Regions from separate parts of the Acetobacterium sp. K1/6 genome, predicted to be linked through region 2. Evidence: predicted binding sites of a transcription regulator. Region 2 holds the regulator's gene; the other holds the start of a gene.
What was found. Region 2 encodes HrcA, which represses chaperone genes, less so after heat shock. Its sites were predicted from a motif close to TGTTAGCACTCNNNNNNNNNGAGTGCTAACA; they were not measured.
Positions count from the first base shown of each region.

Region 1: groES (co-chaperone GroES) is a predicted target of HrcA. The motif match lies at 2,836-2,866, and genes of this name have one in related genera.

Region 1 is NZ_JAXQGA010000001.1:159,193-167,033, forward strand. Features, by position in the region: gene abc-f (ribosomal protection-like ABC-F family protein) at 1-454, shown strand, start outside; gene U2P91_RS00755 (hypothetical protein) at 511-744, shown strand; gene groL (chaperonin GroEL) at 841-2,472, opposite strand; gene groES (co-chaperone GroES) at 2,503-2,787, opposite strand; gene tsaD (tRNA (adenosine(37)-N6)-threonylcarbamoyltransferase complex transferase subunit TsaD) at 3,025-4,035, opposite strand; gene U2P91_RS00775 (TIGR01906 family membrane protein) at 4,053-4,757, opposite strand; gene rimI (ribosomal protein S18-alanine N-acetyltransferase) at 4,750-5,193, opposite strand; gene tsaB (tRNA (adenosine(37)-N6)-threonylcarbamoyltransferase complex dimerization subunit type 1 TsaB) at 5,190-5,876, opposite strand; gene U2P91_RS00790 (glycoside hydrolase family 3 C-terminal domain-containing protein) at 5,997-7,841, opposite strand, start outside.
Region 2 is NZ_JAXQGA010000006.1:28,116-35,956, reverse strand. Features, by position in the region: gene cysK (cysteine synthase A) at 1-471, opposite strand, end outside; gene dnaJ (molecular chaperone DnaJ) at 652-1,824, opposite strand; gene dnaK (molecular chaperone DnaK) at 2,324-4,153, opposite strand; gene grpE (nucleotide exchange factor GrpE) at 4,269-4,832, opposite strand; gene hrcA (heat-inducible transcriptional repressor HrcA) at 4,841-5,875, opposite strand; gene hemW (radical SAM family heme chaperone HemW) at 6,025-7,203, opposite strand; gene U2P91_RS06765 (tyrosine-protein phosphatase) at 7,314-7,841, shown strand, end outside.

The DNA of each region.
Region 1 (7,841 bases), on a different contig from region 2:
AGGAACCCTACTATTTATCTCGCATGATCGATATTTTCTTAACCGGATCTCAACACAGATCTACCAATTTTCTGCCGATGGTATGGAAATCCATCTGGGCAACTATGACGACTATGTAAAACATAAGACCGATGCTTCCGAACGGGAAGCGGTTATTGCGGCTGAAAACAAAACCGTTCCAACTAAAACACAACAGAAAACGGATCGCAAGAAACAAAAAGAAGAAGAAGCCAGAATGCGGCTCTTAAAGAAAAAAGTTAAAGAAATCGAAGAAGACATTCTAACAACGGAACAAAAAATCGAGTCCATTGAAGCCGCGATGTGTGCCCCGGATTTCTACGATAATCTCACCCTGGCAGCAGAAATCAATCTCACCTATGAAGCGCATAAGCAACAGCTGTCTGAACTGACTGATTCCTGGGAGATCGCCCTGATGGCTCTGGAAAACGAGTAAACTTTAATGTACAACTGTGATTTTGTAAAATACTTTAAAAAATTTTGGAGGAAACAATGAAACTAACAACGAATGAAAAAAGAGTCTTAAATACCCTGTTTAAAGATGTTAAAGGCACCACCAGAAATACTATGCTGATTGCCCTGTACGCCGCTAAACCAACTGATGACGAATCCCCAGATGCCCAGTCAATGATCACCCTGCTTAACGGTCTGATTGTCAAACTGGCTGAATTGGAACAACCAGAAATGGAAGTACTTTTTGCTGGTATCCCCTACGATGTTGACTAAACGGTTCTAAATCCTTAAAAATAAAAGGCAGCCTCGAAATGAGACTGCCTTTTATTTTATTTAAATCGATTAATCGTATTGATGTAGCCTTAAGGCTTACATCATTGGCATTCCGCCCATACCGCCTGGCATTCCGCCCATACCGGCATCTTCGCTAGGAAGATCGGCAACTGCTACTTCAGTCGTCAAGAACATTGCCGAAACACTGGCTGCGTTTTGAATCGCAGAACGGGTTACCTTGGTTGGGTCAATGATTCCAGCCTGGAACATATCAACAAACTCACCTTTAGCAGCGTCATAACCAACGCCAACTTTTTTACCAGCCATTTGCGAAACAATAACAGAGCCTTCAAGACCAGCATTATCAGCAATTTGACGCATTGGTTCTTCGATTGCCCGACGGATAATGTAAGCGCCAGTTTTTTCGTCGCCTTCGAGGGTTTCAATTAAAGCATCAACTTTTGGAATCGCATTGATATAAGCAGTACCACCACCGGATACAACGCCTTCTTCAACCGCTGCTCGAGTCGCATTCAAGGCGTCTTCAATTCGATATTTGATTTCTTTAAGTTCAGTTTCGGTGGCTGCACCAACCTGAATAACCGCTACGCCACCAGATAATTTAGCCAAACGTTCCTGTAATTTCTCTTTATCATATTCTGAAGAAGTTTCTGGAATCTGCGCTTTGATCTGACGAATTCGTTCGGCCACCGCGTCTTTGTTTCCGCTACCTTCAACAATAATAGTATCTTCTTTATCAACTTTAACCTGACGGGCACGACCTAATTGTTCGATGGTGGTAGTTTTAAGTTCCAGACCCAGTTCATCCGAAATAACTTCGCCACCCGTTAATGCCGCAATATCAGCCAACATTGCTTTACGTCGGTCGCCAAAGCCGGGTGCTTTTACAGCGACACAGTTAAAGGTTCCTCGTAATTTATTAACAACCAATGTTGCTAATGCTTCGCCCTCGACATCTTCCGCAATGATTAACAGTTTGCTGCCAGATTGAACGATTTGTTCCAGAATCGGTAAAATTTCTTGAATATTTGTAATTTTTTTGTCTGTGATTAAGATATATGGATTATCAAGGATGGCAACCATTTTTTCGGTATCCGTTGCCATGTAGGCTGATAAGTAACCACGGTCAAATTGCATCCCTTCGGTAAATTCCAGTTCAGTACCCATGCCTTTGCCTTCTTCAACTGTGATAACACCGTCATCACCAACTTTATCCATGGCTTCGGAAATCAGTTTACCAATTTCAGCATCAGCTGCCGAAATGGATGCAACCTGAGCGATTGCTTCTTTGCTTTCGATTTTTTTGCTGTTTGCTTTTAATTCTTCAACAACAGCCACAACTGCTTTTTCAATTCCTTTTTTGAGGACCATTGGATTTGCACCGGCAACAACATTACGGTTACCTTCTCGAACAATTGCCTGAGCCAATAAGGTGGCTGTGGTTGTTCCATCACCAGCAACGTCATTCGTTTTGGTAGCGACTTCTTTAACCAGCTGAGCACCCATGTTTTCAAAGGCATCTTCCAGTTCAATTTCTTTGGCAATGGTTACCCCATCATTGGTGATGGTTGGTGAACCATATGATTTTGCTAAAATAACATTTCTTCCTTTTGGTCCTAATGTTACCTTAACGGTGTTTGCTAATTTGTCTACACCAGCGATCAGTGATTCTCTGGCATCTTCACGAAACTTTATTTCTTTAGCCATATTATTTTCCTCCTGTTTTTCTAAATTTTATTATTCTACGATTGCTAAAATATCAGCTTGACGGATGATTAAAAACTCTTCATCGCCAATTTTCACTTCATTACCGGAGTATTTGGAATAGATAACTTCATCATCTACCTTAACATCCAATGGCACTTTTTTACCATCAATAATTTCTCCAGTTCCAACTGCAACTACCTTACCCTGCTGTGGTTTTTCCTGGGCAGATCCTGGTAAAACAATTCCACCTAAAGTTTTTACTTCTTCAGCTTTAACTTTAATAACTACTTTGTCACCTAAAGGTCTTAAACTCATTTTTTCCTCCATTTGATTATATTGGGTACCTTGTACCTTTTTTTCTTTTATTAGCACTCATTCATCCTGAGTGCTAATAGTATTTTAAATGATTTGCAGATTGATTGCAAGTGTTTTTTCCCTTTTTGTTGATCTTAATTTTTTTTAAGATTGTTTTAATTTTTAAAGAGGATACAGTTCTCTTTATATAAATGCGTTTACCCTTTTAACTTAAGCATTCTTCCCTGACTCGTTTCATTACCGGGTACCAATTTTTAAACCTGGAATGCCATTAAGACTCAGGTCACTTTCTTTCCCATTGATATAATTATAATAAGCCATGGAACCGATCATGGCGGCATTATCGGTGCAGAGAATGGGATCAGGATAGAACAGGGTCATGCCTGCTGCTACTGCTGCCTGCCCCATCATTTCACGCAATAGCGAATTGCAGGATACCCCTCCGGCCATACAGATGGTCTTCATACCAATGCTTTTGGCGCAGGCGATGGTTTTGCTCACTAACACCTCGATAACAGCCATCTGGAAAGAAGCCGCCACATCATTGGGATTGATCGCTTCGGTTTTCATTTTTTTGCCATTGAGATAATTAAGCACCGCTGATTTTAAGCCACTAAAGCTAAAATCATACTGGGTTTTATCGAGCATCACCCGCGGAAAAGGGATCGCGTCGGGGTTGCCATTTTTTGCCGCCGCATCAATGGCCGGACCGCCAGGATATCCCAGCCCCAAAACTCGGGAAATTTTATCAAAGGCTTCCCCGGCGGCATCATCAATGGTTCGTCCCAAAACCTTAAAGGTCTGGTAATCTTCCACTAATACCAGATGACTGTGGCCACCAGATACTACCAATGTCAGAAAGGGCGGTGTAAGCTCTGGATACTGCAGAAAATTAGCCGCAATGTGACCTTCGATATGGTGTACGCCAATCAGCGGTTTTCCCAGACTGTAAGCCATCGCTTTTGCCGTTGAGAGACCAATTAGCAGTGCCCCCACCAAACCTGGACCGTTGGTCACGGCAATGGCATCCATCTCAGCCAGGGTCAGCCGGCTTTCTTCCAGGGCTTCATCGATGATATAAGGCAGTTTGGTCACGTGATTGCGAGAAGCAATCTCCGGCACTACGCCCCCATATTTTTGATGAATATCAATTTGGGAATAAATCCGATTGGTCAGTATTTTTCGACCATCTTCTACAATGGCCACAGATGTTTCATCACAGGACGTCTCAATGCTAAGAATTTTCATGTTTACCTCGATTAAATTTACAATTTATTTGTTCGTGTTTGTTTAAATAACACCAGCCCCGTTGTGAGGGTCGTCAGCCCCAGAGGTACCAGGATGTAGGCGACCATTCGACCGATCATGGTAAAGAAAAAAGGCTCGGGTACAATCCAGATGAGTCGGTCAGTTGATGGATCCATAATCCATAAGTCGTTCGAAAAAAACAACTGATGAAAAAGAATGAACGTGTCGCTAAAATTAAAAATAAAGCATGCGCCAATAATCAGAAAGATTACCATAAAAATGGTCGATCCATAAAATAAAGCCTTGAGTATGGCCTTCTTGTTGTATTTTAAAAGAATCACAAAGGCTATCAGTGCCAGACTCATCGCCGCGTTTCGAAGGCCAAGAAAGAATAACAGCAGATCTCTGACATCATCCATATGGGTGATTTCTTTCTCGTTGAAAACAGACACATAATCCACTACGTTTTTGGCGTTTTCCGGAGCCAAACGGGCTTTGATGTCAAAATCCTGCCGGTTTCCTTTTAAGTAGCTGATCATTTCTGTGACCACCAACTCCATATCCGGGGGATAAACACCAGTGTTTTTAGTGACCTGATTCTTTTCCATCTGGTCCATATAAAACGCTTTGTCAAAGACTGCCACTTCAATGCCGCTGATAAAAATTATTACTGGAAACAAAATTCCCAGCAACACCGAAAATATTTTAATGCTTTTATTCAAGTCCATACCTCCACATGATGATTGCGTCCATTCCCAGGCCATAGTAATCTTTACGTCGACCCTCCCGGGTAAACTTATTTTTTAAATAAAAATTAAGGGCCGGCTGATTATCCCCTCTTACTTCCAGGGTCATTCCCACACAGCCTTTCTCTTGTGCCAGAGCAAGCATCGCATTCATAATGCTTTGCCCAACCCCGATCTGTCGATAAGCTTCTAGCACCGCAATATTAGTTATGTGCGCTTCGTCAATTACCTGCCAAAAACCGCCAAACCCTATAATTTCGCCGTCCGCTTCGGCCACAATATAATTTGAGAGACAGTTTTTTATTTCGGCATGATAGGAATCCTGGGTCCAATTATGTAAAAAACAAGCCTGATCCACCTTAAAAACCCCAGGGACATCCTGGGACCTCATTAAACGATAGCGGACCATCATTTTTTATGCTCTTCGGCGTAGGAAGGCCGGATGTAAAAGGGTTCCACTTCCAGATAATGGCTGGTTTCGCCTTTTAATGCTCGCTCCAAGACCAGGGCACCCGCTGATGACGCCCGATTCATGTTGAGATAATTAGGTACCAGCCGGGCGGTTGGAAGGGCTTCTTGCAGGATTTGTGAAAACCGCGGTAAGCCATCACCCAAAAAATAGATGGTCTCATTTCTCGCTTTTAAAAAAGCAATGAGATCATCAATTTCCATCACCGCATCGGCCATATCCCGAACCAGCTGGTCGTCCTCAAAATGGAAAACCCCGGTATAGGTCTGGTTTCTCTGGGCATCCAGGAGCGGACAAATCAGACCCTTGGCAAAGGGAATATTCATCGCCAGGGCTTCCAGGGTGGACACCCCGACCACCGGTTTATTGAGGGCCTGGGCAAATCCCTTAACAGTAGCCATGCCAATACGCAGCCCGGTAAAAGAACCCGGACCGGAAACAATGCCGAAAACATCAATATCCGCTATGGAAAGCCCCCCATCACTGAGCAAATGATCAATAGCAATCATCAGTTTCTCCGAGTGTTTTTTTTGATGATTAATAATCATTTCGCCAACTAATTTTTCTTCATCTAATATGGCAACCGATGCCACAATGGTCGATGTATCAATGGTGAGTGTATTCATTTTTTATCTTTCCTTCTCAAATTATATTATCATTAAACTTTTGAAAATCCTTCTATTTTACAAAGAGAAGGTACCGATCATCACTTATTAGTGATCGGCACGCTTTCTCATTAAATTTCTTTATTTCTTTTTAAGCTTTGCGAGTGCAGTCAACTCTTTATCAATTTGTTTTAGTTTTTCGTCGGAGAAAAACTCGTCGGGAAGTAATTTCTGAGCCTTATCAAAACAGATCCCCATTTTGATAGCCATCTGCAGATAGTCACTTTCAAAAGTTTCATCGCCAAAATAATTTCTTAAAATCTTCATGACATCGTCATCGTCGACCAGCTCCCGTACTTTAGAGTGGATGCAGAGGTACTCTTCATCATGGCCGCCAAACAGACTTTTGAAAAAGCCCTTTTTCTTTTCAGTGCAATTAACCAATTTTTCAAAGGTAATCCCCACCAAGGACTCATCTGAATTGACCAGTTCAATAATCTTATCAATACACTCCTCAGTAAATATCCCATTAGAAAACTCGACTAACTTACGCAACGGGGTGTTGGCTAACATGGTCATAAAAAAATCGTCTTCTCTATTATGGTCATTTCCCATAATCTCTTCAAAACCAGACAGCAATAGTTTTAGAATGGTTTGTCCCCGATCCGTTTTTTCAAAATCACTGAGATAGGATAACGGGTTAATGGGATGGATCAGATCTTTGGTAATCTGAACCGAATAAACAATTGGTAAGTCCCGACTGGATGACCCGATATAGATCTGGTGACTGCCTGACTCATGTTCCCAGGATTTGGTGGTGGGATTGTAGTAAGTAAAGTCACTGAGTCCCAGCTCAAAGCTTATCTCAGCCGAACGCCCTCCGGGGATAAAGACTTTCTTAAATCCACGGAGTTCCCGAATTGGACGAAGGATGGCCGTATCGGATTTTCCAGTATAAAGCTGTATGATCTCTTTGCCGTTCATCACGCCGGTATTGGTGACCTGACATTTAACCGTGACCGTTTTTTCGGCATCGATTGTCAGCTCGGATTCTTCGATCGGTTGATAGTCAAAATGGCTATAGCTAAGCCCAAATCCAAAGGGAAAACGGACCTTCTTTTTTGTAAAGTCGTAATAGCGGTACCCCACAAAAATACTCTCACCGTACACCACCTCATCGTGGATACCGGGAAAATTAATGTAAGCCGGGGTATCCTCCAAACGCATGGGAATGGTTTCTGCTAGTTTGCCACAAAAATTATTTTCTCCAACTAAGAGTTTAGCAATCGCATCACCACCACCCTGACCGCCTAAAAACATCTCAATGATGGCCTTGGGTTGGTGTTCCCAGCTCATATCCACAATGCCACCATTTTGAACAATTACCACTGTTTTAGGCTGAACCTTGCAGATCGCACCAATCAGATCAAGCTGTTTTTGAGGCAGCTTCAAGTGAGTACGGTCATAACCTTCTGACTCATCGTGATCCGGCAAGCCCACAAATAACAGGGCCATTTCCGAATTTTTTGCCACCTCCACCGCCTGTGCGGCCAGATGTTTTTGTTCTGCCACCTCATCATGGATATAACCCTGATGAGGAAATAATTGAATTTCACCTTTTACCAGTTTTTTAAGGTGTTCGTAAGGCGAATCGATATGATAAGGATTGATTTTCGAACTACCACTACCTTGATACCGAGGATCAAATGCCATACTACCGATAATCGCCAGTTTCTTTATCTTAGTCCCGTCAATCGGCAGAATGTGATCCTCGTTCTTTAGTAACACGATGCTCTCAACTGCCGCTAACTGGGCAATTTTATGGTGGCCTTGAGGTTCAATTTCTGTCGGTGTGGCATAGTTCCTGCGATTTTCCTGAGCCAGAAACGAAAACCGAATCAACCGTTCCACCATTTCATTTAAAACCGTAATCTTAAGCTTGCCTTCTTTAACCCGATTAAATATTTTTTGGTTATTGACGCCACC
Region 2 (7,841 bases):
GTGAATTTCCGGATTGGCGGGATTATCAAACTGCTGGGGAATAAAAGCGTTGGGAATGGTTTCTGCCAATTCAGTAGCTTTAGCAATGGCGCCTTTCATTCCGGTTGCCCCTGGTGTCAGTACCAACTCTGCCCCAAGTGCCGAAAGCAGATTACGACGTTCTACGCTCATGGTTTCCGGCATCGTCAAAATAAGACGATACCCTTTGGCGGCCGCCACAAAAGCCAGCCCAACCCCGGTGTTGCCACTGGTTGGTTCAATAATCACGGTACCTTCTTTAATTAGCCCGGCTTTTTCGCCGGCTTCAATCATCGCAAACCCAATCCGGTCTTTCACTGAAGATAACGGATTAAAATATTCCAGCTTGGCGATCAGCTTAGCTTCCAGCTCCAGGCTTTTTTCATAGTTCGACAATTCCAATAAGGGTGTATTTCCAATTAAATCGGTTAGATTTTTTGCAATTTTAGACATCTTCTTACCTCACATTATCCTTAAAATTATAATTCAATTAATATTTCCGAACACGGCTTGCTTAATTCATATCATTTCGATATGTTTTGGTAGGTTCATTATATGCCTCATGCTTTTCTTTGTCAACTAAAAAATGCCGGATTTCTCCGGCATTTAAAACTTTATACTAACCTAAAACGATCAGGCATCTTTTTTAGGATGACTTTCCTTCGCCTCAGCTTCTACGCGAGACCAGAAACGCTTGCCTTCAGGGTGAGCATCTTCTCCCGCAACCTTGGCATACTCATTTAAGGCATGGCGCTGTTCACGGCTAAGTTTACGTGGCACTTCCACCTTGATGGTAATAAACTGATCGCCCCGACCACGACCATTGACGTTGGGGACCCCTTTTCCTTTTAATCGGAAAACCTTGCCGTTTTGAGTGCCTTCTGGTATTTTAAGCTTGATCTTGCTGTCAATGGTAGGCACTACAATGCTGTCTCCCATAGCCGCCTGGGCATAGGTAATTGGTAGTTCATAGTAAATGTCATCGTCGCTCCGTTTAAACAACGGATCTTCCCGAACACTGATATAAACAAGCAAATCGCCCGTGCTACCATGGTTTGGCCCGGCATTACCCTGACCTCTTAGTGGTAGAATCGAGCCGTCGTATACACCGGCTGGGATCTTGATGCTGATGGTGCGTTCCTTGGATTCAAGGCCAGATCCATGACAGGTCGGACAGGGTTTATCAATGATTTTTCCCTCACCATGGCACTTGTCGCAGGTGTGAACCTGTTGAACCGTTCCAAAAGGTGTTTGCTGCCGTACATAAACCTGACCAGAGCCGCCACATTGATCACATGTTTTTGACGTTGAACCTTTTTCAGCCCCGGTGCCACCACAGGTTCCACATTCTTCGTTACGTTTGATTTTAATCTTCTTTTCAACACCAAAAACAGCCTCATGGAAGGACAGATTGATATTGATCTTCATGTCCGACCCACGGTTGGAACGACGACCGCCCCGACTGCCACTAAATCCGCCGCCGCCGCCAAAGGCACTGAAAATATCGCCAAAGATATCTTCAAAACCGCCAAAGCCACCGCCACTATAACCACCGCCGCCGTAACCGCCGGCACTGGGGTCAACCCCTGCATGACCATATTGATCATAACGAGATTTTTTTTCCTCGTCGCTTAAAATTTCATAGGCTTCATTCGCTTCTTTGAATTTTTCTTCAGCAACACTATCCCCCGGATTCTTATCCGGATGGAACTCCATGGCCTTTTTTCGATAGGCTTTTTTTATCTCATCCGGGCTGGAATCTTTACCGACCCCAAGCACCTCATAGTAATCTCTTTTTTCACTCATAAATACTCTCACCTCTTTTGAATCCTAAACACCAACTAACCAACTACTAATTATACCTTTTTGAAGCAACGTGTCAAAGCCTTTTTTCGTAGAGCGTGGTATTCCCAAAAGTTGGAAACAAACCTTAATATTAGTACCGACCAATTGTTAATCTGTTGTTCGCCGCGCCATGCGAAATCCGCTTTGCTCCTTTCGCATTGGTCGCGGGCAGTCGCCAACTACAAGCAAGCTTGTGATTGGCTCGTTGCCTGCGCGCAGAATCGGACAGGCGATGCCGTGTCCGCTCCGATGCGTACAACATGATGTAACAATTGTCGGTACGGCACACCAAACCCACATGGCTCGTTGCCTCCACGAAACTTTTCAAAACGCTCACCCGCGTTTTGAGCCGTTCGCGGGCAGTCGCCAAATGTGAGCAAGCTCCCACATGGCTCGTTGCCTCCACGAAAAAGAGTGGCAGCCTTGGCTGCCACTGGTTATTGCCGGTTACAGGCAAATCTTACTCTTTTACTTCCTCATATTCAGCATCGACAACATCATCATCATCACCTTGATCAGACGATTCTTGCTCGTCTGGGGCCTGTTGGGCTGCTGCTTCTTCATACATTTTCTGAGCCAGTGGATAGAAGGCTTCATTTAAAGCTTCGGTAGCCTTGGTAATGGCTTCCACATCTTCGCCTTCGCTGGCTGTTTTTAGTTCTGCCATGGCTGCTTCAACCTTGGCCTTATCTTCTTCTGAAATCTTGCCTTCCATTTCTTTTAATGACTGTTCGGTCTGGTAAAGGGTGGAATCAGCAACGTTTTTCGCTTCGATTAAAGCTTTAACGCGTTTATCTTCTTCAGCATGTTGTTCTGCCTCTTTAACGGCTTTATCAATCTCATCATCACTCATATTCGTGGTGGATTTAATCACGACGTTCTGAGACTTCCCGGTTCCCATATCCTTAGCAGATACATTAACAATCCCATTGGCATCAATATCAAAGGTTACCTCGATTTGTGGAATACCACGACGTGCGGATGGAATACCTGTTAATTGGAATCGACCCAAGGTTTTATTATCCTTGGACATTTCGCGTTCACCTTGTAAAACATGGATATCAACAGCGGTCTGATTATCAGCTGCGGTCGAGAAGGTCTGACTTCTCTTGGTTGGGATGGTGGTATTACGGTCGATTAATCGGGTAAATACACCGCCCAGGGTTTCAATCCCCAGTGATAATGGCGTTACATCAAGGAGTAATACATCATGGACTTCACCAGCTAATACACCAGCCTGGATCGCTGCTCCAATCGCAACACATTCATCCGGATTAATTCCTTTATACGCATCTTCACCGGTAATATTTTTAACTGCATCCTGTACTGCCGGTGTTCTTGTGGAACCACCAACCAGGATTACCTTGTCCAACTCATTCTTGGAAAGACCGGCATCCTTCATGGCTTTTTCAACTGGTCCGATGGTACTCTTCACCAGGTCAGAAGTTAATTCATCAAATTTAGCGCGGGTCAGCGATAATTCCAAATGCTGTGGACCTTCTGCCGTTGCCGTAATAAATGGTAAATTAATGTCTGATTTCATAACCGTTGATAATTCGATTTTAGCTTTTTCAGCCGCTTCTTTAAGTCTCTGAAGGGCCATTTTATCATTTTTAAGATCCAGTCCGTGGGTTTTCTTAAACTCTGCTGCCATCCAATCGATGATTTTCTGGTCAAAGTCATCACCACCTAAATGATTATTCCCATTGGTTGATTTAACTTCGAAAACGCCATCGCCAAGTTCCAGAATTGATACATCAAAGGTTCCGCCCCCAAGGTCATAAACCATGATCTTATCATTGGCATCTTTGTCTAAGCCATAGGCTAAAGCGGCTGCAGTTGGTTCATTGATAATTCTTAAAACTTCCAGCCCGGCAATCCGACCAGCATCTTTGGTCGCTTGTCTTTGGGCATCACTGAAGTACGCTGGTACCGTAATAACTGCTTTTGTAACCGTTTCTCCCAGATAAGCTTCAGCATCTGCTTTTAATTTTTGCAGAATCATCGCTGAAATTTCCTGAGGGGTATAACTTTTATCATCAACTGTTACTTTTTTATCGGTGCCCATATCGCGTTTAATTGATGAAATAGTGCGGTCCGGATTCGTAACGGCTTGTCGTTTGGCAACCTGTCCAACTAATCGTTCGCCATCTTTGGCAAAAGCAACAACCGATGGGGTCGTTCTGTTTCCTTCTGCGTTAGGGATAACGACGGCTTCACCGCCTTCTAAAACGGCAACACACGAATTTGTGGTCCCTAAGTCAATCCCGATAATTTTTTCTTTACTCATATCTATTTCCTCCTGTAATTTTGCTTTTAAGTTTATTCTATTAAAATGAAAATTCAGTACTGGTGCTTTCCACCAGCAGATTTTCAACTTTAGACGGGTTATGTCTTAATTAATATTATTTGCTACAAACCTTAACCATCGCTGGTCGGATCACCTTACCCTTGAATTTGTAACCTTTTTGGAAAACATCAATAATATCCTGGTCTTCCTTTTGCTCATCTGTACCGACCGCCACACCGTGGTGGAGATTTGGATCAAAGGGACCTTCACAAACAATTTCTTCCAGACCTTCTTCTTTGAGCACATCCTTAAGTTGTTTAAAAACCATTTCCAATCCGTCAATATAGCCCTTGGCTTCCTCACTGGCATCGGTTAGGGCGGCTTGCGCCCGCTCCAGATTGTCCATTACTGGCAACAGCTTGGTAGCAAAGTTTTCTGATGCGAACTGATACATTTCTGTTTTTTCTTTTTGACTTCGCTTTTTGAAGTTCTCAAAATCAGCCTGAAGTCGAACCAAGCGATTCAATACAGCCTCATCCTCCTTTACACTCTCTAATACCTCTTCCGGCGATGCTGTTTCGTCAATGTCATCTGTTAATTCCTCGTCGGTTACCGCGTCAGCTTCTTTTAGCGTTTGTTCATTTTCTTCGATGGTTTGGATTTCCTCTTCTTTTATCATTTAATCACCTATTTCATTAATAAATTTGAGATATGTAAATTTAACTCATTACGTATGTAATTGAGAACCGATGAGACATTGTCATAGTTCATCCGAGTCGGCCCAATCACGCCAAAGGCCCCCATCATCTCGCCATCCAGTTCATAGGTGGAGGTAATGATGCTAAAATCCTTAAGGTTTTCATTGTCATTTTCACTGCCTATTTTAATGCGGATGATCTGGTTGCCGTCTTTCGATGTCATCATTTCCGACAACACCTGTTTTTCCTGAACAATATTGATCAGTTGTTTAATCTTATTCACATCACTGAATTCCGGATAATTGAAAAGGTTCGTTAACCCCGTGGAGTGAACTTCCGAGTCATCCTCCATCAAGACTTTTTTAAGTTGGGGGATAATTTCGTGAATCAGCTTACTCTCGGCTGGTGACAATTCCTGGATCTGATCAATAAGCTCCGAACTCATGTCACTGAGAATGGTGTTTTTCAGAAAGCCATTAATCACATTGGAAAGCTTTAGCGCCAGAATCGCGTCTACCTCCTGAGAAAGGGTTACCTCAATATTTTTGGCCATCCCCTCCTGGGTCACTACTACCATAAGTACCCTGTTTTTAATTAATGAAACAATCTGAACATGCTTACAGTTAAAATTTGTAACCCGAGGTGCCAGAACCACTGCTGTGTAATTGGTTAGCTGAGACAGAACCTGCGCCGTATGGGACATCGTCAGCCCCAGTTCAGTGGTATGATCCAGAAAACCCCGATGAATATCCGTTCGGATCATCTTCTCAAGTTTCTGAATCTCCATGATTTCATCCACATAATAACGATACGCCTGCTGGGTCGGAATCCGTCCCGAAGAGGTATGGGGTTGAACTAAAAAACCTAACTCTTCAAGATCTGCCATTTCATTTCGGATGGTGGCCGGGCTGATACCCAGGTTACATCTTTTTGAAAGGGTCCGGGAGCCAACCGGCTCGGCCGTATTAATATAATCACGGATGATCACTTCAAGTATTTTCTTTTTACGTGCGTTAAGTTCCATGATTCACCTCGTTATTAGCACTCACAATAATCGAGTGCTAACATCTGAGTTAAATATAACATCCTACCCCCTACATTGTCAACTAGTTTCTATAATAGCTTGCTCACCTTTTAAAGTTTTCTTAAGATATTTTTTTGATCTGATTTCATCTATAGAAAAGCCATAAATACCTGGTTTCCAAAATCCTGTCCTTTTGGTGTCAGCTTTAAAAATGACCCATCCCAATTAAGCAAACCATCAGCAATCAGCGGCTTTATGACCTCACCATATCGATCCCAATAACTTTGGCCAAAACGGGCAAAAAAATCACTATCCCGAATGCCGCAAAGCTTACGCAAACCTAAAAACATCCACTCACTCATCATTTCCCGGGGCGTCATCTCAGCTTCTAATGTTGCTGGGGATTCTCCGGCCTTGATGACATCGATATACTGACTTAGTGCATTGGTGTTACCATAGCGCCGACTATTAAAATAACCATGGGCACCCAGACCAAAGCCCAGATAGGGCACCAGTTCCCAATATTTAATGTTGTGGCGGCTTTGATAGCCGGGCTTACAGTAACTGGAAATCTCATAATGGTCATAACCCTGCTCTTTTAGAAACGCATCGACTGCCCAGTGCATTTCCCGCTCTTCATCTTCATCGGGCAAATTTAGCTGCCCCGCTGCGACCCAATTGGCCATCGGGGTACCCGGCTCTAAAATTAAGCTGTAGCACGACAGATGGGTGGGCGCAAAAGACATCAGCGCGATCAGTGTCGCCATCACATCCGATCGTTTCTGACCCGGTAAACCGACCATCACATCGACGCTGATGTTTGAAAAACCGACGTTTTTTAAAATTTCCATCGATTTAATAAAATCCGACTGGCTGTGAATCCGACCGAGGATTTGAAGCAGAAAGTCCTGCCAGGCCTGCAGACCCATACTGATCCGATTGATCCCCGCTTTCTTATAGCGGCTGGCCTTCTCTTCTGTTAAGGTTCCCGGATTAATTTCAATGGTGATTTCCGCCGTATCCTCAATTACAAAGACTTCCTTTATAAGAGACAATGTTTTTTCAATATAACCGGGTGCAATCGACGATGGGGTACCGCCCCCCAAATAGATGGTGTCCACAGCCGGTAAAACACCATTGATTTCCTTGTGACGTCTTATTTCCTTTTCCAGTGCATCAAAATACTCCCCAATCCGCTCCTCGCTCTGGGCGGAAAGAGAAGTAAAATCACAATAGGCACATTTTTTTTTGCAAAAAGGGATATGGCAATAAATACCTAGTGTATTTTTGGGTTGACTACCTAACGCCTTAGTTTTTGTGGTATTCATTCATTCTCCTCGCATTTTAAAGACTTTTTTTCTTTGATTTATGCTATAATTATAACATAGTCATTACCTATAATTAGAAACTAAACGAAGTCACAGAAAGGAAATCATCAATGAAAAAAGTAACCACCATTGCCATCATTGCCGGCGCAGCTGCAATCGTTCCAGCCTATTTTCTGGTACGAAAACTGCTTGACAAAAAGAAGTCGTCAAAAACCATCACTACCGCTCAGCCTGCCTCTAAAGCGATCAAGGCCGCAGGTTCTAAAGCGGCAAACCAGCAAACCGCGGCACGCATCGATCCAGAGCAACTTAAAACAATTCTCCCGGCAGAGGTTCATCCTGCCCCAAAAGCCGATCAGGAAAAAAACGCCTATCCGGGTCTGATTGCGCCAAACGGACGAATCCTATATAACTTCAAAGATGAAAATAACCTCATCTTCTGTGACGAAACCCAGCTCGGCAAACGTCTGATCCAACTCGAAAACTCGATTAATATTCGGGATATCGGCGGCTATACCGGAATGGACGGCCGAAAGATAAAATGGCGAAAGGTTATCCGCAGTGAAGAACTGGCCCATCTGTCCGATAAAGATGTGTCTTATTTTGCCGCGCTGCGACTCAAACATGTCTTTGATTTT